Regions from separate parts of the Shimazuella sp. NTD247 genome, predicted to be linked through region 1. Evidence: riboswitches for the same ligand, from Rfam matches in the RefSeq annotation. Region 1 holds a riboswitch; the other holds the start of a gene.

Evidence for each region. A riboswitch is a leader RNA that binds a small molecule or an ion and turns the genes downstream of it on or off. The one in region 1 is predicted to bind S-adenosylmethionine.
Region 2: another riboswitch for S-adenosylmethionine. It lies ahead of AC5WOC_RS00380 (methionine ABC transporter ATP-binding protein); the one in region 1 lies ahead of metH (methionine synthase).

The regions. Positions count from the first base shown of each region.
Region 1 covers NZ_JCAJZU010000001.1:407,589-423,367, reverse strand. The annotation lists gene AC5WOC_RS01985 (ABC transporter permease) at 1-232, opposite strand, end outside; gene AC5WOC_RS01980 (ATP-binding cassette domain-containing protein) at 229-987, opposite strand; SAM riboswitch class I at 1,111-1,223, shown strand; gene metH (methionine synthase) at 1,301-4,753, shown strand; gene AC5WOC_RS01970 (bifunctional homocysteine S-methyltransferase/methylenetetrahydrofolate reductase) at 4,759-6,627, shown strand; gene AC5WOC_RS01965 (L,D-transpeptidase family protein) at 7,080-7,955, opposite strand; gene blaOXA (class D beta-lactamase) at 8,091-8,942, opposite strand; gene AC5WOC_RS01955 (LysR family transcriptional regulator) at 9,101-9,991, shown strand; gene AC5WOC_RS01950 (DUF4153 domain-containing protein) at 10,096-11,637, shown strand; gene AC5WOC_RS01945 (hypothetical protein) at 11,657-12,148, opposite strand; gene AC5WOC_RS01940 (aldo/keto reductase) at 12,250-13,080, opposite strand; gene AC5WOC_RS01935 (YdcF family protein) at 13,162-13,815, opposite strand; gene AC5WOC_RS01930 (hypothetical protein) at 13,867-14,289, shown strand; gene AC5WOC_RS01925 (hypothetical protein) at 14,379-15,008, opposite strand; gene AC5WOC_RS01920 (DinB family protein) at 15,154-15,648, shown strand; gene AC5WOC_RS01915 (MerR family transcriptional regulator) at 15,689-15,779, opposite strand, start outside.
Region 2 covers NZ_JCAJZU010000001.1:79,183-94,961, forward strand. The annotation lists gene AC5WOC_RS00370 (TetR/AcrR family transcriptional regulator) at 1-75, opposite strand, end outside; gene AC5WOC_RS00375 (DMT family transporter) at 274-1,215, opposite strand; SAM riboswitch class I at 1,975-2,076, shown strand; gene AC5WOC_RS00380 (methionine ABC transporter ATP-binding protein) at 2,182-3,201, shown strand; gene AC5WOC_RS00385 (methionine ABC transporter permease) at 3,191-3,853, shown strand; gene AC5WOC_RS00390 (MetQ/NlpA family ABC transporter substrate-binding protein) at 3,855-4,676, shown strand; gene AC5WOC_RS00395 (M20 family metallopeptidase) at 4,693-5,883, shown strand; gene AC5WOC_RS00400 (hypothetical protein) at 6,497-6,949, shown strand; gene AC5WOC_RS00405 (hypothetical protein) at 6,958-8,520, shown strand; gene AC5WOC_RS00410 (hypothetical protein) at 8,535-8,741, shown strand; gene AC5WOC_RS00415 (hypothetical protein) at 8,738-9,259, shown strand; gene AC5WOC_RS00420 (AAA family ATPase) at 9,259-10,806, shown strand; gene AC5WOC_RS00425 (amino acid permease) at 11,004-12,440, shown strand; gene AC5WOC_RS00430 (transposase) at 12,505-12,798, shown strand; gene AC5WOC_RS00435 (PspA/IM30 family protein) at 12,824-13,447, opposite strand; gene AC5WOC_RS00440 (hypothetical protein) at 13,472-13,852, opposite strand; partial or broken gene AC5WOC_RS00445 (CAP domain-containing protein) at 14,068-14,454, opposite strand; gene AC5WOC_RS00450 (DODA-type extradiol aromatic ring-opening family dioxygenase) at 15,071-15,779, opposite strand, start outside.

The sequences.
Region 1 (15,779 bases):
TGCTTGCATTTTGTGTTGCTACAGCAATCATAATGAAAATCAAAACAATCATAAAAACTGGATTACTCAGATGAAAAATCACCTTTAATAGATAACCTATAAACAATAACTGAACAGCAGAGCGAATTGTCGCTATTACAATATCTTTTTCCAGTTTCAACTTAAAAAGAAGAGATAAAAAAAATGCAATAGCTACAAATGTTAGTGCAAAGGAAAGAGTGAGAAAACTCAAACAGGTACACCTCCTTCTCCTTGTAAAAACAATTTTGACCGCTCTGTTACGGGATTATCAAAAAACTCTTGGGTTCTGTTGGCTTCAATAATTTCACCCTTTTCCATCATCCAAGTATAATCTCCTATTCTTCGGGCTTGTTCTAAACTGTGAGTGACCCACAATACTGTTAAATTCCGCTGTTTTTTAATATCTTTTATCCATGATTCTATTTCTTTTGTGGACGAAACATCCAATGCAGATGTAACTTCATCAAGCAATAAAATATTTGGCTCTACTGCAAGTACTCGTGCTAAAGCAATTCGCTGCTTTTCTCCACCTGACAAACCTTCCGCATTTTGATGTAAAATACTTGCATGCAGTCCCACTTGATTGAGTAAAGTTTCTGCTTTCTCCAAACGTTTACCATGAAGCGCCATACCAATGTTCAAATTTTCGAACACTGTACCTGGAAATATAGTTGCCATTTGAAAAACTAAACCTACTTTTTTCCGCAGCTCTTCCACAGTCCATTCTCGAACTTCTTTCCCATTTATGAATATACTTCCTTTATCTGGTGTTTGTAATAAATTACATAGAGATAATAAACTGCTTTTACCTGAGCCTGAAGCTCCAATAATTGTCGTTATTTTCCCTTTTGCAACTTCAGCATTGATATTTTTTAGAACATGAATTTTTGTATTGTCGTTTGATAAGAAGTATTTCTCCACTTGAACAAATTGAACAGCAATTTCTTGATTACCATGTTTCTCCAACTACAACTCCATCTCCTTAACTCATTGTCTGTAAATGAAACCATAAATTGTCATGCATCTTCTTTTTTCATTATTTTTGTAGTATAATTATTGATTAGATTATACCATTTCAATTGCATATATCTCTTATCAAGAGCGGTGGAGGGACTGGCCCGATGAAGCCCGGCAACCAATTGATCTTAAAAGATTAATATGGTGCCAATTCCTATGGAGTGAATTACTCCATGAGATGAGAGTCGATAAATAAAATTTCGATCACCTTTCATCTCATAGGATGAAAGGTTTTTTTATGACCAAAAAAAGGATGGGAAGCATGCAGCATATTCAACTCGAAGAACGTTTAAAAGAAAAGATATTAATTATTGATGGAGCTATGGGAACCATGTTACAACGTGCAAACCTAACAGCTGATGACTTTGGTGGAGAAGAGTACGAAGGTTGTAATGAATTACTGAATATCACCAGACCAGATGTTATTCTCAAAATACATGAAGAATATTTAGCTGCTGGCGCTGACATCATTGAAACAAATACATTTGGTGCAACCTCTGTTGTTTTAAAAGAATATGACGTTCAACACCGAACTACTGCTATCAATCAAGCAGCAGCAAAAATTGCTTGTGCAGCAAGAGACAGCTTTTACACAAAGGAACACCCTCGATATGTTGCCGGCTCGCTTGGTCCAACAACCAAAACATTGACGGTAACAGGTGGTATCACTTTTCAAGAACTCTCCTTCTCTTATTATGAACAAGTAAAAGCATTGTTGATGGAAGACATCGATCTATTACTGCTTGAAACATCACAGGATACGTTAAATGTCAAAGCTGCTTGTATTGGCATCGAGCGAGCTTTTTATGAAAGCGGAAAACGAGTTCCACTAATTATTTCTGGAACAATTGAGCCAATGGGTACTATGCTCGCTGGGCAAAATATCGAATCGTTTTATCTATCTGTTGAGCATGTTAAACCTATTGCCATTGGTTTAAACTGCGCTACTGGACCAGAATTTATGAAAGATCATATACGCACACTCGCTAATTTAGCAACATGCGCTACTTCTTGTTATCCCAATGCCGGTCTGCCTGATGAAGATGGTAACTATTTGGAAACCCCATCTTCATTAGCAAAAAAACTGGAAGAATTCGCAAAAGCCGGCTGGTTAAATTTAGTGGGAGGTTGTTGTGGTACTACTCCAGAACATATCGAAGCGATCAGCAATGCCGTTGCTGCATATCAACCACGCAAATTAGCCCTTCCTCACCTTCCTGCAGTATCTGGAATTGAACCAGTATTTGTCGAAGAAGATAACCGTCCGCTCTTGGTCGGCGAACGTACTAATGTCATCGGATCGCGCTTATTTAAGTCATGGATTGCAGAAGAAAAATACGAAGAAGCTTCGGAAGTTGCTCGAAAACAAGTAAAAGGCGGAGCGCAAATTATTGATATTTGTCTAGCAGATCCAGATCGTGATGAGCATGAAGACATGGAAAAATTCCTACAATTCGTCACCAAAAAAGTGAAAGTTCCTCTCATGATAGATTCTACCGATGCAAACGTTATTGAAATGGCACTTTCTTACTCACAAGGGAAAGCAATTATTAATTCGATTAACTTAGAAGACGGCGAAGAACGATTCGCTGAAGTGGTTCCCTTCATCCATCAATATGGTGCTACAGTTGTCGTTGGCACAATTGATGAAAAAGGAATGGCTGTATCTCGTGAACGCAAACTAGAAGTAGCGAAACGATCTTATGACTTATTAACAAAAAAGTACCATATCAATCCACAAGACATCATATTTGATCCTTTGGTTTTTCCTGTGGGGACCGGAGACGAACAATATATCGGCTCTGCTTTGGAAACAGTGGAAGGAATCAAGTTAATAAAGCAGCATCTTCCTGCTTGTACTACCATTCTTGGCGTTTCCAATGTATCGTTTGGACTTCCAAATGCAGGACGTGAAGTTCTCAACGCTGTGTATCTTTATGAATGCACGAAAGCTGGTCTAGATTATGCGATTGTAAATACAGAGCGATTGGAACGATATGCATCTATACCAAATGAAGAAAAAACATTGGCAAAAAAGTTACTATTCGAAACTAGTCACTCCAACTATGATGATGTTTTAGCTGCTTTCACAGCATTTTATCGAGAGAAAAAAACAACTACAAAACAAATCACCAAAAAACTTTCCTTGGAAGAAAGGCTGGCTAATTACATTGTAGAAGGATCAAAAGATGGCCTCATTGCTGATATAGACCTAGCCTTACAAAATTATGCTCCTCTTGATATTATCAATGGCCCTTTAATGAATGGCATGGATGAAGTAGGGAGATTATTTAATGACAATCAATTAATTGTTGCAGAAGTACTGCAAAGCGCAGAAGTAATGAAAGCTTCTGTTACTCATTTAGAACCACATATGGACAAGACAGAAACATCATCCAAAGGAAAGATCATCCTTGCAACGGTAAAAGGAGATGTTCATGACATTGGAAAAAACTTAGTAGAAATTATTTTATCCAACAATGGATATGAAATTGTAAACTTGGGGATCAAAGTCACACCTGAACAATTGATTGCTTCCTGTCGGGAAGAACGACCCGATGTTATCGGATTATCTGGTTTATTGGTTAAATCTGCACAACAAATGGTACTTACAGCTCAAGATTTACAATCCGTCGGAATTCATACACCTTTATTAGTGGGTGGAGCTGCGCTTTCTCGGAAATTCACAGAAAATCGAATTGCTCCTGCTTATGATGGTCCAGTACTCTATGCAAAAGATGCGATGCATGGTTTAGAAATAGCCAATAATCTAAGTTCACCAAGCAAACGTCAGTTAATCATAGAACATCAACAGGAAAGAAAAGCAAAAAACGTGCAAAAAGAACGTTCAGATGTGTATATCAATGAACCAATTCGTACTCCTGTTGTACGATCACCTATCGATCGAAAAACAAAATTATTCCCAGCACCAGATTTCTCCCGGCATATTTTGCGAAATTACCCACTGACCCATTTACGCCCTTACATTAACGAACAGATGCTACTAGGTAGGCATCTAGGAATAAAAGGAAATATCGATCATTTATTAGCGGATCGAGATCGCAAAACAATGGAATTAAAACAACAAGTGGATCAATTATGGGAAGAAATAATTGCACAAAATTATTTAATTCCACAAGGAATGTATCAGTTTTATCCAGCACAATCAGATGGAAATACCATCCTGATATATGACCCATCCAACTATATGAAAATAGTAGAAAGATTCCATTTCCCTAGGCAACAAGCAGAACCTTATTTATGTTTATCTGATTTCCTACGACCAGTAGAATCGGGTGAAATGGATTTTGTGGGATTTTTCGCTGTAACAGCTGGAAAAGGAGTGCGTCAACTCGCGGAAAATTGGAAACAAAGTGGTTCCTACCTGTATTCGCATATGATTCAAGCATTAGCACTAGAATTAGCAGAAGGTTTTGCAGAACGAATACACCAAACAATGCGCGATGCATGGGGATTTCCTGATCCATTGGAAATGACCATGAAAGAGCGCTTTGGTGCACGCTACCAAGGTATTCGTGTTTCTTTTGGCTACCCTGCCTGTCCAAACTTAGAAGATCAAGCAAAACTATTTCACCTCCTTCAACCAGAAGATATCGGAATCGAGTTAACTGACGGATTTATGATGGAGCCCGAAGCCTCAGTATCAGCAATGGTATTTGCTCATCCGCAAGCTCGTTACTTTAATGCTATTTAGGAGGGATTGCATTGAAAGAATCGATTCTCGATTATTTAAAAAAACAAGTACTACTCGGGGATGGTGCAATGGCCACTTACTTGTTTCAGCAAGGTGTCCCTGTGCGCACTTGTCAAGAAGAATTGAATATCAGTGAACCTTCGCTTATCGAAAGTGTTCATCGAGCATATATTAAAGCAGGTTCGAAAATGATAGAGACAAACACTTATGGTGCCAATAGGGAACGTTTATGCCGTTATGGACTAGAAAACAAAGTGGCCAAAATCAATCGTGAGGCGGCTGCTATAGCAAAAGAAGCTGCACAAGGCGATGCATATATTTTCGGATCTATCGGTTCAATATTAGCTGGACGTGTGATGGAGTATAATCCGGAAGAGTACATGGACCTGTTCGAAGAACAAGCTACAGCTCTTTTATATGGAGGAGTGGATGCAATACTCTTAGAAACATTTTTGGATTTACACGAATTGAAAATAGCCGTTCAAGCAATACGAAACATAACCAATATCCCGCTATTTGCACAGTTTTCTTTGCTAGAAGTTGGTCGCACGAGAGATGCATACTCCCTATCTGAAGCATTTGCTGAACTAGATGGAAAAGTGGATGGAGTGGGATTAAATTGCCGCCTTGGTCCAGTAGAAACCCTTCGCAGTTTAGAAAAATGTATTTTACCAGAATCGTTGTTTCTGTCTGCATTTCCGAACGCCGGGCGTCTCGGAATCTCAGATGGAGAAGTGAAACATAAATCGCATCCATCTTACTTTGCAGAAACAGCAGAATTGTTATTGGAACAAGGGGTTTCTATCGTTGGTGGATGTTGTGGAACCCAGCCGGCTCATATTACACAAATAAGAGAGATAGTAGATAAATATAAGCCAAAGCAAAGGAAAAATCCTGCTATAGATGAATTATCTACACATCGAATCAAAAAAATCTCGATAAGAGAACAAAAAAAAGACTCCATTGTTTCCAAAGTAAAAAAACAACGTACGATTATTTGTGAGTTTGATACTCCAAAAGATCTAGATACAAGAGAATTCTTTCATGGTGTTCGCATGCTGCATGAAGCTGGAGTCGATTCCATTACAATGGCAGATAATGCGCTGGCTACCACTCGCATGAGTAATCTAGCACTAGGAGCTATCATGAAATCAGAGATGGGACTTGATCCGTTGCTACACATTGCATGCAGAGATCGAAACTTGATTGGCCAACAATCCCATCTCATGGGATTACATGCACTTGGCATTGATCAAATACTAGTTATCACCGGGGATCCCTCTCGTATTGGTGACCTACCGGGCGCAAGTTCCATCTATGATGTCACGTCTTTTGAACTAATACGTATGGTCAAACAACTAAATCAAGGAATCTCTTTTTCTGGAAAACAATTAAATCAAACAGCCCGCTTCCTTGTTGGCACTGCATTTAATCCACATGTTAGGAAAATAGAAAAAGCAGTAGAACGTTTGGAGAAAAAAGTGGAAGCTGGTGCCGATTTTGTGATGACACAGCCTTTGTATGATTCAGAAAGTATCGAACGGCTGTATGAAGCTACCAAACACCTTTTGATTCCCATTTTTATTGGAATCATGCCGATCACTAGTTACCGCAATGCGCTTTTTTTGCATAACGAAATACCAGGTATAAAAATCTCGGAACATGTTTTAACGCTGATGTCGCAAACAAACGAACCAACAAAAGCAAAACAATTGGGTATCACTATTACAAAAGATTTATTGGATCATGCAATGGGAAAATTTAATGGAATTTATTTGATCACCCCGTTTTCTTTTTGGCAAATGAGTGCAGAGCTGACACATTATATTCGTCAAAAAGATGAACAACTTGAGAGCATAACCCAATCTATCTAAAGAAAAAGCCCATCTGCTCAATGATGGGCTTTTCTTTAGATTATTGTATTTGTTAATCAAAATGATATCCAAAACTTATTTTGTTTGCTGTGTTATCCATGATCCAAATTAAAACTTTTATTTTCGTCATTTTCTTATATTTTTTTTGACGGTATGTTCCTATGACTACAACTCCCACTACTATCAGAACTATAAAAATCCATTGTAGAACAGGATTTACTGCAAAGAAATCATGGATAATTTTTCTTTAACAATCATCTTTGCAGCTGTAAAGACAAAACAGCCGAACCGATGATAACGATAATCGGAAAACGCTCGATCCATTTTAAAATTACATTTTGCATAATTACTAACTGTTGCTTATTGCTCAAAGATACTTATACTCGCATTCATTAATTCTAAATGCTAATGAAAAAACAACTACCTTCGTTTGGCAGTTGTTTCATATCAGTCTAATTGTTAGAAGTATTCACGTTTAAGATGCCACTCTTTTTCACTAAAAGATTCCAAGTTTCAGGTCCTGGATAACCATCCGCATCTTGCCCTGGTTTGGTACCTTTCCATCCTTGTGCTAATTGGAATTCTTGTACATTTAATCGATCAGCTTCGGTAAATGTGTTAGAAGGCCCAACACGATAATGTTTACCATATCCAGTTTTTTGTAACATGACACCTAGTTGATAAACATATTTGTTATTTGCCCCTTTGGTAAAATACTTTTTACCTGGATAGGAAGCACTGAAATTGGAAAAAGACTTTGCTCCTACTTTGGGATCGCCTTTCCATTTTCCATCACTTGCACCCGTATGAATCCATACAGCAGTATTCAGCGGCACAATGTTGAACAACTCAACCACATCTTTGTTTAACATGCGTATACAACCATGAGAAACATGTTTACCGATCGAACTTGGATTATTGGTCCCGTGAATCCCATAATATCTTCCGCCATCACCAAAAACATTTAATCCATTCCATCTTACTCCAAGTGGGTTATTTGGATTTGGTTTTCCATTAACTGTTCCAGGAACATTTTTCCATTGCGGATTAACCGTTTTTAATACAATTGCAAACGTTCCCTCTGGAGTTGCTGATGCTGGAATCACTTTTGATCCAGCTGGAATTCTAGCTGTATTAGCACCAGTAGCAACAGGAAATACTTTGATTACTTTTCCATTCTGGTAAAGATAAAGCTTATTGGTTGTTTTATTGACCTCTATCTTATAGGAAGCGGCTGCTGCATTTGATTGAACCGGCACAGTAAAACCTACTAGTGTAGCCATGACAATTGCCATGGATAAAAACAGAAAAACTTTGAGTTGCTTCATTTTTCTCTCCTCTATCTTTTCTCTCTGTTGCATATTTAGCATAGCGAAAAATCTAACTATTGAAAAGAGAGATTCTAGTGTCATTTCTGTTAAAAATAAATAAAATCCCTGACCGAAATCAGGGATAAAAGTAGATTATTCATAAATATGCTTGTCTTTTAATATATTCAATGTAATTTCTTTTGCTTTGCTGCTGCTAGCATTATTCGCTGCTTCAATGTTTGTTGCAAAGATATACGTATTACCTTCTTTTTCAACATATCCGATAAACCAGCCATTGATTGGTGTACCATTAATCACTGCATTTTCCCAACCTGTTCCCGTTTTACCTGATAAAGTTGCTCCATTCTTGTGTTCCATAACAAGTACTTGTTTCACAATATCAATATTTCGTTTTGAAAATGGGAGCTGGTAGTTATAAAATCTTTTTAGAAATTCTACTTGTTCCAAAGGAGATATTTTCAAAGAAGACTGTAACCAAAAGTTTGTCAATCCACCAGAAATATTTTTATTTCCATATGGAATTGCATTTAGATATAGCTGTTCACGTTGGGTGCCTACATATTGAGCGACTCGTTGAAAATACCAAATCGTTGAATTTTGAACAGCCATTGTCATGGTTTGATCTTGGTTCCAACTTTCAAATGGATAAACCGTTCCATCCCATCGGTACGTTGTATTTTGATCTTTAAGTACTCCTGTCTGTAAACCAATTAGGGCGTGTGGAACTTTAAAAGTAGAATTTGGCGATACCCGTTTGACACTTTTTTCCTTGTTATAGATGGTGTACTTGTTTTGTTTGGTGTCAAACATTACAAATGTCCCATCAAATCCTGTGAAATAATTTTGTAAATTTTCATACTGAACTTGCGGTTTGGAAACATGTTTATTTACTATTTTTGCATCTGATTGGGATAAGGAACCAAATATCCCCCCTACTGCTACACTTGCAACTACCAAAGAGCGTACTACTTTTTGTAAAATCATGTTTGCCTCCTTAACAAGCTTTGACTACCACCAACTCTTTTTCTTTTCTTTTTTGTTGGCAAGTTTTATGATAGCAAAACAAATAATGGGGTAAGTAATAGCAAACATCTATAGCCCCTATAACCAAAAGTTATAACATCTTAAAAAGAGGGACATCTATGCTAACTTTTCAACAACTATACTATTTTGTTACTACTGTACGATTAGGAAGTATCAATAAAGCTTCCAAAATTCTATATATATCCCAACCTGCCCTAACTAAACAAATGCTGAAATTAGAAGAAGAAACCAACTGCAGATTAATGGATCGAACACATAAAGGAATAGAGTTAACCGAGGCGGGTCAATATTTGTATAACCAAGCAAATACAATATTAGAAAAATTAAAGGAAACAGAAAGACATCTGCACCAGTTTCGACGTAAAAATACAGTTCGAATTGGTGCGCTTCCCAGCATTGCAAATTACTATTTGCCAAATTATTTTCATCAAAAACATTTATCTTTTGTTCCTAAAATATTTGTTCAAGACATTACTCAGATGCTTGCTAATGCTGTGGAACAAGAGCAAATTGACATGGCTATCGTCCAAGATTACGATGAATTTTCGTCTTTAGAAATCATTCATTTATTCACAGAACGGTACTTACTCGTTATCCCGAAAAATCATCCATTGTCTGTCTATGAAGAGATTCATTTTCAAGATATCATCACTTATCCAATACATATGTGGCATGATCCGAGCGATTTACGTCAATCTTTGCGAACCTTTTCCAATCACTTTCAAACAGAGCCCACATTTATTGATGTACCGTGGAACGAGTCATTAGTTGCTCATGCTCTTATGCACAGAGGTATAACATATGTACCTGAATTAGTAGGAAGACATATCGATACCAACGATGTAAACATACGATCAATAAAACCGAGATCATTTGGACGTAAAATTCAAGTAATAGTTAAAAAAGAAAAAAGAGAACTCGCATATAAGATCTTTTCTGAACCAAATCTTTTTGATACGATGCCAATCAATTCCATCTATCATTTTTAAGTAACTAAACATTTATCACGAAAAAATATAAGACTATATATTTTTCGTGAATATTTCAATTTTCGTGTATAATATCCAAAGATTATTATACAAGGAGGTTGTTTATGACAGAGTCTACCAAACAACCAGATAAGAATATAGTACTGTTATTAGGTAGTTTCGTTTTAGGGGTAATCTTTGATTATTTATTTTTTGATAAGACACTCGGAGTTTCATTTCCTATTTTTTGCATTCTCTTTTCTATTTTTTTCTTTTATATTTTCCGGGATAAATTCGTATTTGAAAAGACGTTTGAATGGTTTCTATACATCCCTATCTTTTTATTAAGTCTTACGTATCTTCTATTTTCTAGTACTGATTTCATGGCTATAAATATACTAATGATTGGTATACTCTTTCTTATACAGTCGGTACTATTAACCAAAAACAATAAATATGCATGGAACAAAGTCGCTTTTTACGCCCAATTATTTGTGATAACAATCGAATCTTTTGCAAATATATTGGTTCCATTTAAAATTGTTGGAGAATGGGTGAGATCAAAAAGCAAACGCACAGCATACGGAGTAGTTGGTAAAATCGTCATTGGTATCTTATTTTCTTTGCCTCTTATTGGCATTATTGTCATGTTACTGAGTTCTGCTGACAGTATTTTCAATGCATGGATAAGTGCCATTCCAAATCTAATTGGAAAGATTGACTTAGGTATATGGCCTTTACATCTTTTGGTTATATTGTTTTTTTCATTTGCTGCCATCATGTATCTATGGTCGTTAAAATATCCATCTGAATATATCCATCTTCCTTCATCACCAACCAAAGCGAGAAAATTACATATTGATGGGATCATTACGTTAACCATCCTTGTTCTAATCAACCTCATTTATGTCCTGTTCACCTTTATTCAAGTGTCCTATTTATTCGGAGAAGCAAAAAATTTGCTGCCAAAAGATGTTACATATGCACAATATGCAACAGAAGGTTTTGACCAACTGGTTACTGTAACTATATTAAACATATTTATTGTGATGCTAGTAATCTATTTGGTAAAAAAAACTCAGTCCTCTATTTATCGATCGATCCAAATTTTACTCAGCTTGCTGACTGCTTGTACAGGTTTAATATTGCTTTCTGCTTTTTTGAAATTGTCTTTATATGAGAAAATGTATGGATATACTTATACACGTGTGCTTGTTCATTCGTTCATGATTCTCCTTTTATTTTTATTTATTGTGACACTAATCAAAACATGGAAAAATGATCTTTCCTTATTTAAAAGTTATGTTGTTGTTTTTTTGGTTTGGTATGTTTTATTAAATTATATAAATATCGACCACTTCATAGCACAACAAAATGTAAAACGATACTACCAGCATCCTAATCAGGTTACTAACCATCAAAACAATACTTATGATGAATATGATCGATATGGTGACACAAAATATGTAGATCTCTATTATCTGCAACAACTGTCATATGATGCTGTCCCTGCTCTCATCGAACTGCGTAAAGAACCTGGATTAAGACCTGTTATTGATAAACAACTGGCTGAAATAAAAGGAAGGTTGCAACAAGAAAATCAGCATTGGACCTCTTTTAACTTTTCACGATACCGCGCCGCACAATTACTGAAGAACATAAAATAAAACAGCCGTTTTGGCTGTTTTATTTTATGTTCACTTTCGTATATTTTTTTAGTTCTTGAAGTATCTGATCTGACTTTACATCCAATGATTTTAAAGAAATACGGGCAGATGCATTGCCTTCTTTCATTTTAATAGTCAGCAAACCCGATTGAAAACCAAAACGCTTGAATTCTATTCCTTCCATTTGATTCCAAGGGAGAAAAAATTGCTGAGACGATATATCATATTTTGTGAGACCTTTTTTTGTAATAGTAAGAACTGGTTCTTTTATCTTTAAAAATCTATAATACAAACGGAAATTTCGAAAAGAAGTATAGACTAAATAGGCAAAGAAAACAGCAGGAATTAACAACAGTAAACGTTCCCATATAAAATTAGCTGAATCGTTTAATTCTACTATCCCGAAAAATATAGTTAAACAAAAAAAAGTCACAGAAAGAAAAAAGAAAAACTTCAGTACATTTTTGGAAAATTGGTTCATTGTTGCGGTTCGATTTTGATAAATTTTCATGGCTATCTCCCAATGATTTTCATCTGTTGTCCTTCTACTATACCGTTTTGTAAAAAAAGAAACCATGTTTTTGACATGGTTTCTTTTTGGGGCTCCGTTGCTTAAAAATCAAAATTATCTGGGTCTGGACCAAAACGATAGTCTTTGTTTTGTTGATCAAGTTTTGTAACATCTTCCGCCTCTAAGTGAAAGTCAAAAATATTTGCATTCTCTTCAATCCGGCTAGGTGTAATTGATTTTGGAATGGTGATGACATTTTTTTGTATATCCCAGCGAAGGATAATTTGCGCAGGTGTGCGTCCGTATTTTTCTGCTAGTTGTAAAATCAATTGATCTTCTAAAAAATGCCCTTGCATGAGTGGGCTCCATGCTTCTATTTGAATTTGATGCTTCTCGCAGAATTCTCGCAATGTATTTTGTGTCAAGTATGGATGAAACTCAACTTGATTTACCATTGGTACAATCTCAGCATTTGCAATCAATTTTTCCAAATGATGTGTTTGGAAATTACTAACTCCAATCGCCCTTACTTTCTTTTTTTTATATAAAGTTTCCAGTGCACGCCACGTCTCTGTATATTTATCTGCAACTGGCCAATGTATAAGATAAAGGTCAATATAATCCAAACCTAATCTTTTTCTGCTCTCTTCAAAAGCGTTTAATGTAGAATCATATCCTTGATCACTGTTCCACACTTTTGTGGTGATAAATAATTGCTCTCGATCAATATCGCTTCTAGCAATTGCTTTTCCCACACCTGCTTCATTTTTATAAACTTTTGCAGTGTCAATACTACGATAACCTACTTGAATCGCGTGTTCCACTGCCTGTTCTACAACTTCACCTTCAGGAGACTTCCAAACTCCTAAACCCAATACCGGCATTTTAACACCATTATGTAATGTAATCGATTGAGTTAAACTTGTACTCATTTTGTTTCCTCCCTACATGTGTGATGGTAACACAAAAAAACCTATCTCAATGTATTTTGATAAGTATCCTACTGCATTGTATCATAAACCCGGAATTGTTTCTGCAAGCGAAATAATATCTCCCTTTTGTCCATAGTGAACAATTCGAAGATATTCACCAAATACAAAAGACCTGCTAAATGCTTTATTCATCCAATTGGTACGTGTGATAACTTGATCCTCCCAAGGAGATGTATCGAAAGGAAAAGGAACAAATGAAAGTGTATTTGGTAAATGTTTTTGTAATGTTCGATACTGTCTTCCTGCACCATAACTCTTACAAACAAAACCAAAGGTATGAATGGCAGAAAAATCAATCAGGTGTTTGGAAAATAAGATATTTTCAAGCGAATCGGTAGATTGATCCTCCACAAAAATAATATTTTCCGGCACACCTGAAGCAACTAACATCTCTTGCATAAAACCTGCTTCTGATCTATTGCCGTATGTCCATGTTGAATGACGAATCGCTTTTTGTTTTACCCCTCCTGTTACGATTATCTTATCTATGTTCATTTTTTGATATAATTGGAGAGCAGTTTGCCAACATCCTGGATGTGTTCCTCCAAATACAAATAATACATCACATTTGTTTATGGGCTGAACAAGTAACTTTTTCTCCAGAAAAACGATATTTGTTAAAGCTTTAATTTGTTGTGCTGTTAAGGGAGGTACATCGGGACATTTCGGTATCACTATTTCATTCCTCCTCTATCTTTTACGTACGAAATGAAGGGAGTTATAAAAATGCCAGAATATTATCAGGAAACATTTTATGATGATCTTGACGATTTCAATCACATACTGGGATCTACGTTAATGGAAATTGAAACCAAAAAAAAACTTTTGTCAGATGAAAACGACATCGAAACGATAAAACATTTTTTATCTACAACTACTCTGTCGAACAGCTTGCCCTTATTGGATAAATTAATAGAAACTATAGAACCTTCCCTGTTGGATGAATTCAAGAACTTTTCCGATATGGATGAACAAGTTCAGTTAGATAAAGAAGTTCTGGAAGATTGTAAAACTATTATTAAAGGTATATTAAATAACTTGGAAGCTGAAAAAAAGTTAGCAGAAGAATGGAGAGAAACACTTATTGATTATTTGAAGGAAAAATTAAGCAGTTCTAATATTTTGATTTTAGATACTTTTTATTCTTAAAAAATCGTCGTCTATCTTTATTTTATCATAATTGAACCAAAAGGCAGAAAAGTAGACCGATTTGATCTACTTTTTTGTCCCTTATTTGTTCATCCTAATGGAGTAAGGATAAAACTACTGATTAGTAAAGGCAAATACCACAAAACAAAAGTTGTTACGATTACGACGGATACTGGCAAGTCCATCACTTTTTTATATCCTATTATCGTTACTATCCAATTCCATATCGTGAAGATAGAAATAAAGCTAAATGCAATAGACAGGTGTCCTACCGGAACTTGCAAAAAATCTTGTAAATTATAAGTAAAAAAGTTCTTTTTCCACTCAGTAACATGGGCAATCGCTTGTATAATTAATTCAACTGCAGGTATTACTTGTAAAAAAATAGATAAAGAAAGTAAAGTTTTGATAGGTATTGATAAGTGAAATGCTTTTGTTATTACATATAATAAAAGCGCTGTAAAACAAATAATTAGTAGAAAAGAAAACAAATCAGCTAACAACAAACCAGCGGACATATACGTATACGATACATGAGGTGGAGTTTGCACCGCATTTACATCCCACTGCTCTGTTTTCACCCTTGTTGCAAACAACATTGCTATCACATGTATGATACAAATGAGCAACAATGAAATCCATATGGCTGGTCGTTCTTTCAAACGCTGAAATTCAATATGTGGTCTCCAAATCAACCCCACCAACAATGGTTTTTTCAAAAATTATCTTCCTCCTTGCTTTGTTCTACACTGCAATTCCTAGTGTTTTAGGTCGAGGTAGATTTTACATTTTGTGTGAGTAGAACAGATATGAAATAATAATACCATATTTGCATTTACATGTTTTCTTTCGAGGTGTAGAAAAATGAATCAAACCCAATATGAATGGGTGAAAGAATCAAGAAATGTCTTGTTTGATTTTTGTGATGAATTAGATCCAGACGACTTTACACGACAGATGACTGGATTTGGATATTCTTCCATTCGCAATTTACTTGTTCATGTAGCTGAATGTTATATCGCTTGGCTTGGCTCTTTTGTTCTATTAAAAACAAAAAAACCATTTGTTCCTAATGCATTTCTTCAACAAATGGATCTACAGGCTGTAAAAGATAGGTTTAATCAAGCAGATGAATATGTAAAAGATATTTTCCAAACCTTATCTTCTGAACAGAGGGATACATTTATGGAGCGAGCACTTCCTTGGAAAAACAATGAAGAATTTGTTACTGTCACCCCAAATAAATTATTGATGCATACAGTAACACATGAATTCCACCACAAGGGGCAGGTTGTAACAATGGCTCGCCAAATGGGCTACGATGAAATCCCTGATACGGATATATTTCGTTTTGATTAGAAGAACCAGCTATGCGTAAAGTCATAGCTGGTTCTTCTAATTACGTCTTCGCATATATTTCGATAGCATCTTTCAAAAATTTTGCTAGACCTGATTGGTGTTTGTCATAATATGCTTTAAACCGCTCATCT
Region 2 (15,779 bases), 330 kb from region 1:
GTTCGTATCTTTAAACCCTTTTGTCAAGAATAACTCTTTTCCACATCGGAAAATATCCGCTTTTTTATCCTTCAATAAACCCCCCTCTTTCGAATGAATATTATTTAATTCATTCATATTAAAGCAGAGACTTCCCTTTTTGTCAATTCTACATAGGGGTTAATTTAAACCCTTATTTTTGAATGAAACACCAAATCATTCGGTGATACTTTTCTCGTCATCTATGAAATATTAAACATCATAACTGATTCCGAGTAATGTGGAACAAAGGGATTATGAAGTAATTCCCGATATCACTTGTTCTTTATTTTTTGTTCTCTTATTCACCACCATGATACCAAGGCAAACGAGAACCAGTCCACCAAAAGTCAAGATACTCAATTTTTCAGACAGGAGGATGGAAGAATAAAACACACCAAATATCGGGATCAAAAAAAGAAAGACAGATGCTTTGCTCACTGGATGATAGCGAAGTAAAATATTCCAAAAAAATGTTCCGATCAATGCTACCAATGATAAGTAGACAAACGTAAGTCCTGATTGAATATCAAAATGAAAAGGTAAAAAACCAGCTTTCCAAATACCTACACTGATAAGGCATAAGGAACCGACAAACAATTGATAAAAGGTGATGATATCAATTTCAAATCTAGCAGATTCGTGCCGTGCTAATAGATTTCCTGAAGCAGCTGCTAAATTAGAGAGGAGCAGTAAAATTTCTCCCAGTCCAAATCCTATCTCCATGGAAATCGAATGCAGACTCACAACGACGATCCCTAAAAATCCGATGCTGATGCCCAATGCTTTGCGTAAATTCAACCGATCATTTGTATCAATAAAGTGTGCTATCAAAATTTGAAACAAGGTTGAAGTTCCTGTAAGTATAACCGTAGTCATACTTGAGGAGATGCTTACTCCTACATAGAAGAAAATATATTGCAAAAAGTTTTGTACAAATCCGACTTTGCTCAAAGAGCGAAATGCAGAGCGCTGGAAGACACGTTTTTTGCTGATGAGTCGAATAAAAACGTACAGAATAAGCGCAGATAAGAGGAAGCGATAACCAGCAAAGACAAGTTCTGTACTATAGTCATGTGTCTGGATGGATAGCCATTTATAGCTGAGTTTGATAAGAGGAGCTGGACTCGCCCAAAGTAACGTAACGATCAAAATGGTTGCACTAAATCCTAGCGGGTGGGTGACAAACTTTTTCATATCGTTCTTTCCTTCCTCCATAATTTCGAATCTTGTTTTTTAGAGACATGAATGAATATTAATATATTCATTCATATTAGAGCAAAGTCTTTCCTTTTTGTCAAGTTGAACACGGTTACGACAGTTGATATGATTTCAATCAAGTGTTTTTGTTCGTATTTCGAGCGAGAAAATCCACGGTTTCAATCGTGGGATGAAAAGCAGCGTTGTTCGAAACCCCAAAAAAAGGGGTTGCAAGAACAACAAATCTTTGTATATTAGAACACATGATCGGTGATCATCCTACTGGTAGTAGGTTTGTTCTTTGAAAATGTAGTGGTATAGGGTTTCGGTGGCAAATGGATACGTCTCCCACCGAGTAAAACCATTAGAGGCAGGAAAAGAACTAGAGCGCTGGTAACAGGCGTTCCGCCCATGTGGGTACACTTCTAACTGCATGGGATGGGCTGATGAGACAGCCCCAAACTTAGGAGTTGCACAAAACAGAAATGGACGCATGTAGCAGAACTACCTAAGAATCCCACGACTTTAGTCGTGGAGAGTCTCAAAAAGTTGATTTCTAAAAAATCATTTAATTCAATATCAATATCTAAATTGGTTCTATCCCTTCATTAATTGATTGTTTTTCCTAAGCTCAATTAACTGTATTGTGTTGGCAGTATATCTAACTGTATAATTTTCTTTTTAATTACAGTGATTCCTAAAAACAGATTGACATACTTTGTATTTAAATATAAAATGAAAAAAATTAAATATCACTTCTTATCGAGAGAGATGGAGGGACTGGCCCTTTGATATCTCAGCAACAGATCATTTGATACTGTGCTAATTCCAGCAAGCGGAATGCTTGGAAGATGGGAAGAGTTACTTAAATGAACGGATAAACATTTAAAACGCCTCTTTCTATTTTTAGAAAGAGGCGTTTTTTGTTTTTCGTTTAAACTTTTTGTGAGAGGAGGAAGAAGATTGATTGAATTAGTAGATATCAGCAAACGCTATCCTGGTTCACCTGCCGTAGATGCTTTAAAGGAAGTATCTCTTCATGTGCAAAAAGGAGAAATTTTTGGTGTTGTCGGTGTAAGTGGAGCTGGGAAAAGCTCTTTGCTCCGTTCAGTTAATTTCTTGGAGAAACCAACTTCAGGAGAAGTCAAGGTTGATGGTATCTCTTTATCTACTTTGTCAGCAAATCAACTCCGAGAAACACGTAGAAAAATAGGAATGATATTTCAGCAGTTTCATTTGTTAGAAACAAAGACGGTGTTTCACAATGTGGCTTTACCACTCTATTTAACTGGAAAGAAAAAAGGAGAGGTAGAGAATAGAGTACTCGAATTGCTTGATTTTGTTGGTCTTGCGGATCGGGTAGATTATTATCCCGGACAGCTTTCAGGCGGACAAAAACAACGAGTTGGGATTGCTAGAGCTTTAGCAACTGATCCTCATATTTTATTGTGTGACGAAGCAACATCTGCCCTTGATCCTGATACAACTAAGTCCGTACTTGATCTATTACGTAGGGTGAATAAAAACTATGGAATTACCATTTTATTAATCACACATGAAATGGATGTTGTTCGCAAACTTTGTGATCGGGTTGCGGTTTTGGATCAGGGGAGGATTGTAGAGCAAGGTTTTGTCTACGATGTATTTACCAATCCAAAATCAGATACAGCAAAACGGTTTGTGAGTACAATTTTTCAACAACAACTTCCAATAAGTATTCGAAGTTTATTAAAAGAACAAGTAAAGATTTATCGCATTACATTTACCGGGAGTAATGCAACAGAGCCTTTGATTGCAGAAACAATCAGAAAATTCCAGACCAATATCAACATTTTGCAAGGAAATATAACCGAATTGCAAAGTAGGCCTTTTGGAGATTTGTTAATCAGTATTGAAAGTGATGAAAAAAAAGTGGAAGAAGTTATTCGTTATTTAAAAGATAGAAAAGTATTTGTAAGGGAGGTGAAAGGAGATGGTGTTTGATTGGGCTGTTTTTTGGCCGCAGTTAGTAGATGGCATTTTGGCAACGCTTATTATGGTTTTTGTATCGCTTGTATTTTCCATACTTCTAGGTTTTCCATTAGGCGTTGTACTCGTAGTGACAAGATCGGACCATATTTTGGAAAATAAAGTTGTGTTTACGATATTAAATACCATCATCAATATATTTCGGTCAGTCCCATTTATTATTTTATTGGTTGCCATTATTCCTTTTACTCGTTTGGTAACCGGTTCATCAATAGGCACTGCGGCAGCGATTGTTCCTCTTATTTTTTATGCAGCCCCTTATTTTGCACGTTTAGTAGAAAATTCTTTATTAGAAGTAGATAACGGAGTGGTGGAGGCAGCCCAAGCGATGGGTGCTACTCCTTGGCAAATCATTTGGCGATTTCTTTTGCCGGAATCCCTGAGCTCTCTATTTTTAGCGGCGACGATTGCTACGATTGGATTGATTGGTGCCAGTGCAATGGCAGGTGCAGTTGGCGGAGGTGGATTAGGAGATCTTGCGATTACATACGGCTATAACCAGTTTGAAGTGCGTGTTGTGATTATTACGGTGATCTTATTAATTATCATTGTTCAACTTGTACAAACTTTAGGAAATTATTTAGCCCGATTAGTGAGGAGAAAATAATATGAAAAAAATATCATCTATTGTTATAGCACTACTGCTACTTGTAGGATTGGTGGCAGGCTGCTCAAGTAAAGATAATCAGACAATAAAAGTAGGAATAAGCAGTTCTGATACAAAAGTTTGGGAGTTTATTAAACAACAAGCACAAAAACAAGGTTTAACGATTCAAGTTGTTACTTTTAATGATTATGTGCAGCCTAATCTATCTCTGGCAGATGGCAGTTTAGATGCAAATGCTTTTCAAACAGTTTCTTACTTTAATGAATTTAAAAAACAAAGAAAACTTGATTTAAGTGCCATTGGTACAACTGTGCTTGCTCCCATGGGTGTTTACTCCAAAAAGTATAAAGATATTAGTCAAATCCCAGATGGTGCAACGATAACCATTCCAAATGAAGCAAGCAATGGTGGTCGAGCATTGCTGCTTTTGGAAAAAGCAGGTTTGCTAAAATTAAAAGATGGTTTTAACGGCAAAGGTTTGACAGAGGCAATTGCTTCCAATCCGAAAAACTTAAAAATCGTTACCGTTGCTGCTCCGCAAACACCACGTTCGATGGATGATGCTGCTGCAGCAGTAATCAATAATGGCATAGCTGTAAGTGCTGGATTAAGCCCAGTGACAGATCCGATTTTTAAAGAGGATAAAACAGCAAAACCTTATATCAATATTATCGCAACGCAAACAAAAAATAAAAATAATGCCAATTTGCAGAAGCTAGTGAAAATCTATCAATCTCCTGAAGTTGCAGCATATATTAAAAAAGTTTATAACGGCGGTGTAATTCCTACCGTGGTTCCTGTCTCCGAAATCGAAAATCTTTAAAAGGTGAGTGAATCCAATGACAACCAAAACAATATCAGTTCGTGAAAAAGTGGCTCAATTTATAGAAGAGAATCGAGAACGATTAATACAGATCAGCCATGATATTCATGAACATCCGGAGATTGGCAATGAAGAGTATTATGCAAGTGGTATTCATATACGATTATTAGAAGAATATGGATTTATAGTCGAAACAGATGTAGCTGGGCACCCAACTGGGTTTATCGCTCGGAAAAAAAGCAACATATCCGGTCCCGTAATTGGATATCTAGCGGAATATGATGCTTTGCCAGGTTTGGGACATGCTTGTGGACATAACATCATTGGCACAGCAAGTGTAGCAGCTGGAATAGCGTTAGGAGAAGTCATTGAAGAAATAGGCGGGGAAGTGGTAGTGTTTGGCACGCCAGCAGAAGAAGGAGGGCCAAATGGAAGTGCCAAAGCTAGTTTTGTCAAAGATAATCGTTTTACTGGTATTGATGTTTGCGCTATGCTGCATCCAAATAGTGAAACTGCGAAAACAACACCATCTCTTGCACTGGATCCGCTTATTTTCTCCTTCTATGGTAAAGCTGCTCATGCTGCTGCTGCCCCTGATAAGGGAATTAATGCTTTGGACGCAGTAATCCAACTTTACAATGGGATCAATGCATTACGGCAGCATGTTCCAGATGATGTTCGCATGCATGGTGTAATCACTCATGGCGGGGATGCACCGAATATTGTTCCAGAATACGCAGAAGCGAGATTTTATTTGCGGGCAGCAAAACGCAAAACATTGGACGAAGTGACTAAAAAAGTAAAAGCCATCGCAGAAGGCGCTGCACTGGCTACTGGAAGTCGCGTAGAGATCAAACCTTTACAAAATGAAATTGATGAACTCATCTTAAACCCAACCTTTGATGCCATTCTCATAGAAGAATTAGAAAAGCTAGGAGAAGTAATCGTAGATGATGTTTCTGGTTTAGGTTCCACAGATGCAGGGAATGTCAGTCATGTTGTGCCTACGGTTCACGGGTATATCAAGATTGGCTCAGCTGATCTCGTTCCGCATACGGTTGAATTTCGAGAAGCTGCAAAATCACCCCAAGGAGATGAAGCATTAATTCGTTCCAGTAAAGCGTTAGCTTTGACAGGAATACGCATCATAACGGAAGAATCTTTGCTGCCAGCTATTCAAGCGGATTTTCGAATAAATCGAAGGTAAAGAATAAGATCTACTTTTTATATTTTAAATTAGTTGACCGACTGAATAATCAGTCGGTCTTGTTGTATCGTATTTGATGCTATATGTTACTGACCATATTTTATATGTACAATACTTCAACAAATCTCCAAACGGTTTAAGAATAAGTAGCCCCATAAGTCTGACCATTCTTGTCATAATAAATCCACAATTCATCTAGACAATTCCTAGTTCTTTACTTTCCTCATTGACGGCGTTTCTTACAATAAAGACAAATTTTTTTAGTAAAGTAAATATAGAGTGCATCTTTAATAATATAAGTATCGCTTCTATGCATACCCCTTATATACCTTCTCTGTATGGAGGGTGCTTGATATCCTTATCGTCCACTGGTTCTAGCAGTGTGACCGTCCATCTGGGGAAAGTTGGAGAGTTGAGCGCAGTAACCCGCATGGCAAAACCTTTCTAACATAGAGACTGAATATCCTATTTTATCGAATATATCACATATTTACAGTACTCACTGGTAAAGAAAACAAAGTATTAAAAATGAAACGAAAAACCTGTTCTTTTTTGTATGTGCTTTTTGCAATATAATGAAGGAAAGTTATTTTGGGGAAAGGGGCGAAGAGGGTTGCGAAGACCAATTATTCCAGGGTTAAAAGAGCGAGAACAAACGGATCACTTGGTCAGTCGTCCTATTACTTCTGCATTGGAATTACAAGAACGCCTAAGAAGAGAACGAAAGAGTTCATACATGGAAGCGATTGGAAAATTAGATACAAATACAAAAATAAATATAGATTCTATTTTGCAGAGTATAGAACAGGAATTTTCAGATATTTCGTCAGCAGACCAATTGATAGGCATTATAGCAAAGTGTTATTTAAAAGGAGATTATGATGTGCACTTGCTTGATCGAAACCAGAAAATTATGCAACATTTGAAACAAACGGATGTTTTGCCTGCTGTGTTTCATCAAGCGAGAAGTCTTGCACTTCATAAACATTACGCATTTATAGAAGTATATCCAGATTGTTTACGAGCAGTATCGTTAAATGGAGAGGTTTCTGTTGTAAAGGAGTGAACAGGCTGATGGCACAAGATGAATTGCAATTAGCAGAAATAAAGCTGGTGAGAGTAAGGCAAGAGTTAGAACAAAAATATGGTCATTATGACCAAGTGAGGCGTACGGCTACAGGTATTTTACAAGCGATCGATTTATCACTTGTCCGTTCAAGTATTGTCAAGAGTGTTACCGAAGAAATGATGATCACAACGCCAAAGTATTGGCTTGCTCCCGCACTCGTTGCCCTTACAGGATGGTTAAATGATCAACGGGAATTAGCAGAACGAGCTTTAGAAGAAGCAATGCGTCGAAATCCAAAGAAGACATCTTTGTTTTTTGCACTTGTCAGTAGAAGATACAATCGGCAAGTTGCTTGCAGGCAGTGGTTTGAACAGTATTTTCGTGAAATGAACCCAATGAAAGTTGATCGGGACATGATCATGGTGCTAGATGGGATCACCAATGGTGTTTTCCCATTATCCATCACTTCTGACTTTTTAGATCATAGCAAAAAATGGAGTGAAGAACTCGCCTCCAATGTTGAATTAAAAAAAGAGGAACGTGAAAAATGGCGTGATGCATTGTTTCAACGAGTGGAATATCCGTTGATGGATGAAAAATATCCTTATTTAGTGGAGAATACATTATCTTGGGGTGAGATTGGTTACTCTGCACAAATTGTTCAATACCATGATTTCATTGGAGATTATATGAAAAATGTTCTTAACCGATCCATACATCCTTCGCCACAAGTAGAAAAAGCAATTGACAACCTTTTAGATAAATTGGTCTTTCAGTATGAAGATGAAGAATTAAGTTTACGCCAAGAAGAAAGAAAAATGCAGATTATGATTGAAGTAGACGGCGACAAAGAGCAAGCAGATAAAAAAATGGAAGGAGAAAAAGAGTTATTTGCTCCTGAGCAAAATTACTTGGAATTATTGCGAAATATGGCAATGTATCCAGAAACGCTTCAAGTTTCCCCGCTTACACAGCGATTTGCGCTTGCTGTTCTCAAGGATGTCATTATCGAAACGCATAGTGATCTAGCCACTTCGATACGCAAACAAGTCCCTGTTGATATACAGCTCATTACTCCTCGGAAAATTCATGAAGTAGACTTGATGGCTGACTGGAGTTTCGAAACAAGAGATGGCTCAAATATGGAAGAATGTAAAAAATCGATTCAAGAAGCATTGAAAAAATCGAACAAAGAGCGGATCAAAGAAATGTGGAAGGTTCGATTTTCTGGAGAGTATATCAAACTTAAAAAGATAAAAGTAATTTTAGCAGCAGTTTTAGGAGTAGGAGTGATTTATGCATCTCCGCTTTTTGGATCTATTGGTTTACTAGCAGCAGCAGTCGGTTATAAATGGCTGCGAGAGAAGCCTTTTCATGATCAGTTAAAAGAAGTTGACCAGTATGTACAGACAGAAATTTCAGCGACTATGGCAGATGTTGTAGATTACCGGCATGAATTTGATAAAGCAGATGAGAAAGCCAGCCGATTACCAGAGTTATTAAGACCACTATATGTAAATGAAATGTTACAACGGAATTATGATAAAGCACGTGTAATTGTTCGATAAAGGAGGTTTTTGTAATGAGCGATAATCCTTTTAAAGAAGAAGAGTCCATGAGTGTTTTCAAAGATGCTCCTGCTGCCAATGATGATAGCAAAGCTTCTGTATTTACTTCGAATGAAACAAAAGAATCAAAGCCAGAATCACAGGAAGATGCTTATTCTCGATTTCCAAAATGGGATTTGCTTCCTCCGTTCAAACTCATTAATAGAGGAGGGAAGAAATGAGCGAGCCGTTAAAAGCGCCTTCTAGTTATGCGGAGTGGGTAACTTGTTTCGAACAATTGAGCGAAGGTCAACGAGATGAAGAATTATTAGAAGTTACAGCAAAAGGAACCGTTCCTTGGACACCTGGAATTGCCCAACGTTTTGCTGAGCGATTGATGAGTGCTATTTCTGAGCGATTACAAAAAGCGGTAGATCTGTTCAGTAAAGATTTACAACGCGCAAAAGGGGAAGAATATGCAGTTGTTCAAGCCATTTTGGCGATCCGCCGACAAATAAGGTATCTTCTCCTATTCGTAAAATTACCTGTGTTTCCAGAAGAAATACGAGAAACATTTACAGAAGAGATAGAGAAAAGCGCTCAAAATATCCAAGATCAAATTTTGCAAGAAGTGAAGAAAGATCCAAATGGTAGATTGGTTCGAGTCGTACAGCATACACCGATATTGGTGCAAGAAAACCCCATTGCAGATGATGCCCCAATTCCAATGGGGAAAACAAAGAGGAGAATTATATTCTGATGAGCGATCTAAATTCTTTCACAAATATATTGGAACGGTATTTAAAAGCGCGTATTCCATTTATATCGATTCGAAGTTCAGAGCGATCCCGCGTGTTAGAGGTGATTCGTAACTTAGCACAAAAAATAAACATTCCTACTTATGTACACACCTTATCACAAGGAATGAGAGACTTAGTTCAGCAGCGTACAGTGAGCGAAGATCGCTCAATTATGGGGGCAGTTGATTTTATTAGCAGTCAGTTTTCCCAGCGGCAAAATCTAACCTATGTCCTTACGGAAGTTTCGGATTTGGAAGATGATACTCCTACTGCTCGGTATTTTTACGATGTTGCCATGCTTGCAGCAGAAACAGGCGGATCTGTTATTGTCATCACATCCAATCCAGTATGGAATTCCTTAGCACGACTTGGCATGTCTGTGACATTAGATGTCCCAAATGAAGATGAGATGCTCCAGATTATACAAGAACAGATCAGCCCGTATCGTGGTCAAATGCCTATCAATTGGACGGATAAAGAAGAAAAAGAAGCAGCAGCAATATTAGCAGGTATCAGTCAAATTGAAGCAGAAAATGTGATTGCTACTTTATTAGCAAAAGGAAAAATAGAAAAAGAAGATTTGATTGAGCTTTCACAAGTGAAAGATAGCGTTTTCTCTGATATATCTGGTTTGGAGAGAATTTATATCAAAGACCAGGATTTAACGGTAGGCGGTTTAGAGGGACTACGAAAATGGCTGGATCACGAGCGGCCGTTGCTTACCGCAGATTTGAGAGAAAGAGGCATTCGTCCTCCTCGTGGTGTTTTGCTTGTAGGGGTTCCTGGTTGTGGGAAATCGTTATCAGCAAAAGCAATATCTGCGAGTTGGAATCTGCCGTTGTACCGATTGGATTTGTCTACCATTTACGGGCAATATGTTGGGCAGTCCGAAGGCAGATTAAAAGCTGCTTTGAGTACTGCTGATCATGTAGCACCTTGTGTATTGTGGATTGACGAGATAGAAAAAGGATTAGCAGGAACACAAGATAGTTCCGGGGTTACGAATCGATTAGTCGGTCAATTTTTGTTCTGGTTACAAGAAGCGAGATCCCGAGTGTTTGTCGTTGCTACTGCAAATGATGTATCCAAATTACCTCCAGAACTATTACGTCGTGGACGATTTGATGAGTTATTCTTTGTAGATTTACCAACTCCAGAAGAGAGGAAAGATATCATCAATATTTATATTCATCGTGGTTTAAAACGAAGTCTGGATGATCGATTGTTAGAGGAACTTGTTCGTTTATCCGAAGGGTTTGCTGGTGCTGATATTGAATCTGCTGTTCGGGATGTGGTAAAGGAAGCATTTCTAAAAGGAGACAGCTCAATCACGGTCGATTTATTTCGAAGGAGTTTTCAAAATGTCGTGCCTTTATCCCAGACGAGCCCAGAACAAATTCAAGCAATTCGCGCTTGGGGAAGAGAGAGAGCTGTCCCGGCTTCAGGAAGGCCGATTGCTGATGACCCCACACTTGGTCAAATAAAAAGAAATATGCTTTATCATTGATGCAAATGATATTTCTACGCTGAAGAAAAGGTAAAATTTAAAACTTAAATTCATATATATATCTGCATTCTGTATTTTCTTGATGTTAACATAATTATTTTAAGCAAATAATCGAGATTTGGAGTGTGATATGATATATTATTTTTATACCGCTATAAAAGCGGTATTTTTAAATCAAATACTGGAGGTAAGCCAGCTTGGAAGAAAATAACTTACAGCGACAATTATCGTCTAGACACATTTCAATGTTGGCAATTGGTGGTTCTATTGGAACAGGATTATTTTTAGCAAGTGGAAGTGCTATTCATGAAGCTGGAACTGGAAGCGCAATTTTGGCATATGCTGTCATTGGTGTGATGGTATTTTTCTTGATGACTAGTTTGGGAGAAATGGCAAGTTATATGCCTGTTACAGGATCTTTTTCCACTTATGCTTCCCGTTTTGTAGATCCAGCACTAGGTTTTGCACTAGGTTGGAATTATTGGTATAACTGGGCGATTACTATCGCAGTCGAGTTGTCAGCAGGATCACTTTTGATGAAATTTTGGTTTCCAAAAACCCCTTCTTATGTTTGGAGTCTTTTATTTTTATTTGTATTTGTGATTTTTAACCTGATTTCTGTGAGAGGATTTGGAGAATCCGAATTTTGGTTTGCTTTAATCAAGGTAGTAGGTATTATCATTTTTATCATTGTTGGGCTTCTGATGGTATTTGGTGTGATAGGCAATTCAGCTTCAGGTTTCTCTAATCTCACCTCTGGTCATGGTGCTTTTCATGGTGGTTTCTTTACACTTTTTCAATTATTGATAGTAGCTGGATTCTCTTTTCAAGGAACTGAATTGGTAGGGGTAACAGCAGGAGAAAGTAAAGATCCATCCAGGTCATTACCAAAAGCAGTAAAACAAATTTTTTGGCGTATTTTACTCTTTTATATTTTATCTCTATTAGTGATTGGCCTTTTGATCCCTTCAAACGATCCTAGTTTATTAGCAGGGGATGAGACGCATATTGCCATGAGTCCTTTCACCATTGTCTTTACACAAGCTGGATTATCAGGCGCAGCCTCATTAGTTAACTTTATTGTTTTAACAGCTGTTCTTTCTGCTGGTAATTCAGGAATTTATGCATGTACAAGGATGTTATGGAATTTATCCAAAGAAAAACAAGCACCAAGAAGACTCGGAATTGTAAATAGACGAGGAGTTCCTGTCTTTGCATTAGTTATTACGATTTTTGTAGGTGCACTTACATTTCTATCTTCATTTTTTGGTGATGGAACAGTATACTTATGGCTTTTAAATGCTTCTGGTTTATCTGGTTTCCTCGCTTGGTTAGGTATTGCGATCAGCCACTACCGCTTCCGTAAAGCTTGGATTGCTCAAGGGAAAGATTTAAAAGAACTGCCTTATCGAGCAAAGTTATACCCTTTCGGGCCTTTATTTGCAGGGATATTATGTTTTGTTATTATTTTGGGACAAAACATACAAGCATTTACAGGAGGACATATTGATTGGAATGGTGTTTTGGTATCATATATTAGTATTCCATTGTTCTTGTTATTGTTTTTTATCTATAAATGGAAGAAGAAAACCAAATGGATTCCTGCGGATCAAGTCGATTTAGATAATAAATAATTTTATGTACCTCACTGGTGTATGGTTGCTTATGGAACAGTAAAAAATATTACTGGTGATGACATTGGAAATTTTTCTATTAATTGGAATTATATTCGTTCCGCTATTGATGATCTTGGTGCATTGGATATGGAAAAATGCGGCTTTTTGGTTCTCCTTAGCTGCGATGCTATGTTTTATTGTGTTTGGTAGTATTGCAGCAAGTGGCATCTATACAATTATCCACGATCAAACTGTATTTATGACTAGAATCCATGGTTTGTTTTTAAATCCATTTTTCCTAATTACCGGATCGTATCTTGGTCTATATATTCTCTATCGACTATGGTGGATGATCTTCCATCATAATAAAAAATAAAGAACAGAGATAATTTCTCTGTTCTTTATTTTGTTTCTTCACTAACTTTTAATTTGTTTATTTGTAGATCAATTTCATCTAGTTCATCGATCTCTGTTTTTTTCGTTAGCTCTCTTTGACCATTCAAATAGTTGATTTCCTCGTTAATGCGTTGAAAATCGTTTAACATTTCCTCTGATTTTAGTGACTGCAATGTTTGATCTATACTGTGCTGTGCTTTTGCTCTGCTTACTCGAGCGATGAGGCTGTTTTTCTTATCTACTAAATTTAAGTATTCTCTTTCGAGTGTATAAAGTTTATCTTTTAGCTCATTAACTCCTGTTTCTGTTTCTTCTATATAACTTGCATATTCTTCTGATTTTTGTTCATAATGAGCTTTTTCGGCAAGTGCTTTATTTGCCAGCTTTTCTTCACCGGCTTTTTCGGCAATTTGCGATTGTTTATCTCTTTTCACGATAAGTAGTTTTGCTTCTTCATGTTGTCTTTTAAAATTATTTAAGTATCCAATCTGTTTGCTGATGACATCTTTTACATCCAAAATTTCTTTCTCCAAATCTTTCAGATACTGTTTTAGCATAGACTCTGGATTTTCTATCTCATTTACTACTTGTCGGTAAGTTGTTTTGAAAAATTGACGAAAGCGTCCCATTTCTTATCTCCCCCTAGATGTAAATTAGTTCGTTTTGTTTTTTTCAACAAACTCTTTCCATTCAGCATCAAAGCTGTTGTCGAATGTACTTTTTGAAAATGATGCACTTCGAAAAGAAGCGGAAGGAGCTGGTTTGGAGTCGATTAATTTCCAACCAAAATAAAGTAATGCACAGCCAATTAGAAGCATAAATAAGAATGGAGCATTAAACAGACAGCACAGAGCAGCTAGTCCAAAAGCTGCATATGCGATGTTTCGATCTTGTTTGGTATGTGCGTTTTTCCATTTTTTTGCTCCATAAAACAGTAGCCCTCCCAGTAGCGCCAAAAGAAAAATATGTCCAAAATGCACTAGAAGAACAATGGAGCCAATAATAAGCAAGCTAATGCCTACAAACTTCTTCACGATGATCCCCTCCTTCGTTGTTGTTGATTTAAGTTTAGGTTAGATCGGAAGGATGTAAAACGATCCAAAGAATTATTTTTGTCTAAGACTTTAGTCGCAGTAGGATAAGTTAGTATCTTTACACATTAATTTGCTATTTTTTTGATTCTTCCTTTATGAAAAACAGTTATTTCTACATAGAATAAATCTTAATAGACAAAGAGCAGTGAAACGCTTCACTGCTCTGAATAAAACTGTTGTGTCCAGTATGTTCCATATTGTCCGCCGCCTTCAGCATAACCAATGCCAATATGGGTGTAGTTTTTGCTAAGGATGTTTTCCCGATGGCCTTTGCTGTTCATCCAGCCCTTCATTACTTCTTCCGGTGTTTTATATGCAGCAGCAATGTTTTCGCCGCAATAACCGTATTTTACTCCTTGTTCTTTCATGTGGTCACAAGGGTCTCCATACGTTGGAGAATGGTGATCAAAATAATCTTTGTCACGCATATCTTCTGATTTTTCCCGAGCTAGTTGACTCACTTTCATACTGAGCTTTAAAGGTTTTAGGTCGTGTTTTTTTCTTTCTTCATTTACTAATTCAAATACTTTTTTCTCGTATTCATGCAATTTGTATTCTTTTCCTGATGTTTCTGCAAAAGTGGCTGGTGCAAAAGATAAAACACCTGCAATTAAAGCGAAGATAAGCAATAAAGGAAATAATCGTTTCAAATAAACCCCACCTCCTGTATTAATATTCGGAACTATTTTTATTTTAATGGAAAAGTCTTCTGTTTGGGGTGGCAATAACATTAACATAATCATTTCTTTTTTGCATTTATTCCTATATTTTGAAACGGTTGAAGCATAGAAGGAAAGTAGGGGGAGCATGGCCGAATTGTGATCTTAACTTGAAATTAAGTTGAAATTAGTATTCGTGAGCATACGCCTGAAATTATGAATTAATTGTTGTGGATATTAATTCAAATGATGAAATTGGCGCTTACTTAAAGGAGCAAAGACTTGAGGAAACATTCGTGATTCTTTACGGTGAAAACAGTAAGTACCTTATTTCCAGATTTTTTGTTTGAAGTCGAATCGGTAACTACAAAGGTGTTAGGTGTTGATGGTAACGCCAAATTATTTTTATGGGAAATTTTCATTTAGAAAAAAGGTTCGGAATCCAATTTGATCCCGAACCTATCAATTACTTGTAAAAGCAAAGAAAAAAGCCTAGAAACTAGAGATCGAAGCCAAAACATAGATAGCTTAGGTTTCCCATTTCATAACCTTGAAATAAAACAGCTGCTTGTTCGGTGCATGTACCAGCTGTGATGAGAAATGGTACAAAGTGCTCTGCACGTGGAACAGCTTTATTCGCATGAGGCGCGAGTGTTTGATACTGCACGAGTGCCTCTTTATTTTGCGTAGCAACCTGATTGATCAACCACTGATCAAATTGCAGTGCCCATTCTTCTGGTTTTTCTTGATCCCATTGAAGCAGCCGTAAATTATGAACCGTAGAACCACTACCGATAACCAATATGTCTTGTTCTGCTAAGTTTTGAAGTGCTTCACCGATTTTTAATTGTTGTTCGGCAGGTAGAAGGGGATTAACCGATGCTTGTACAATCGGAATAGACGCATCAGGGTAAAGGTGCTTGAGCAATGTCCATGCGCCGTGGTCCAATCCTCTTTGCTCATCAAAGGAAACTTCTATGCCTTTGTCGGTTAAAAGTTGTCTTGTTAGCTCAGCTGTTTTTGTACTCCCTTTTGCAGGATATGTTATTTGATACATTTCTTCTGGGAAACCACCAAAATCGTAGATTGTCTCGTATGTATGATTATGAGACGATAAGGTAAGTTGTTCTCTTTCCCAATGTGCAGTAAAAAGAACAATTGCTTTTGGTCTGTGTAATTGTTGTCCGATTTTTTGTAAAAATTGCGTA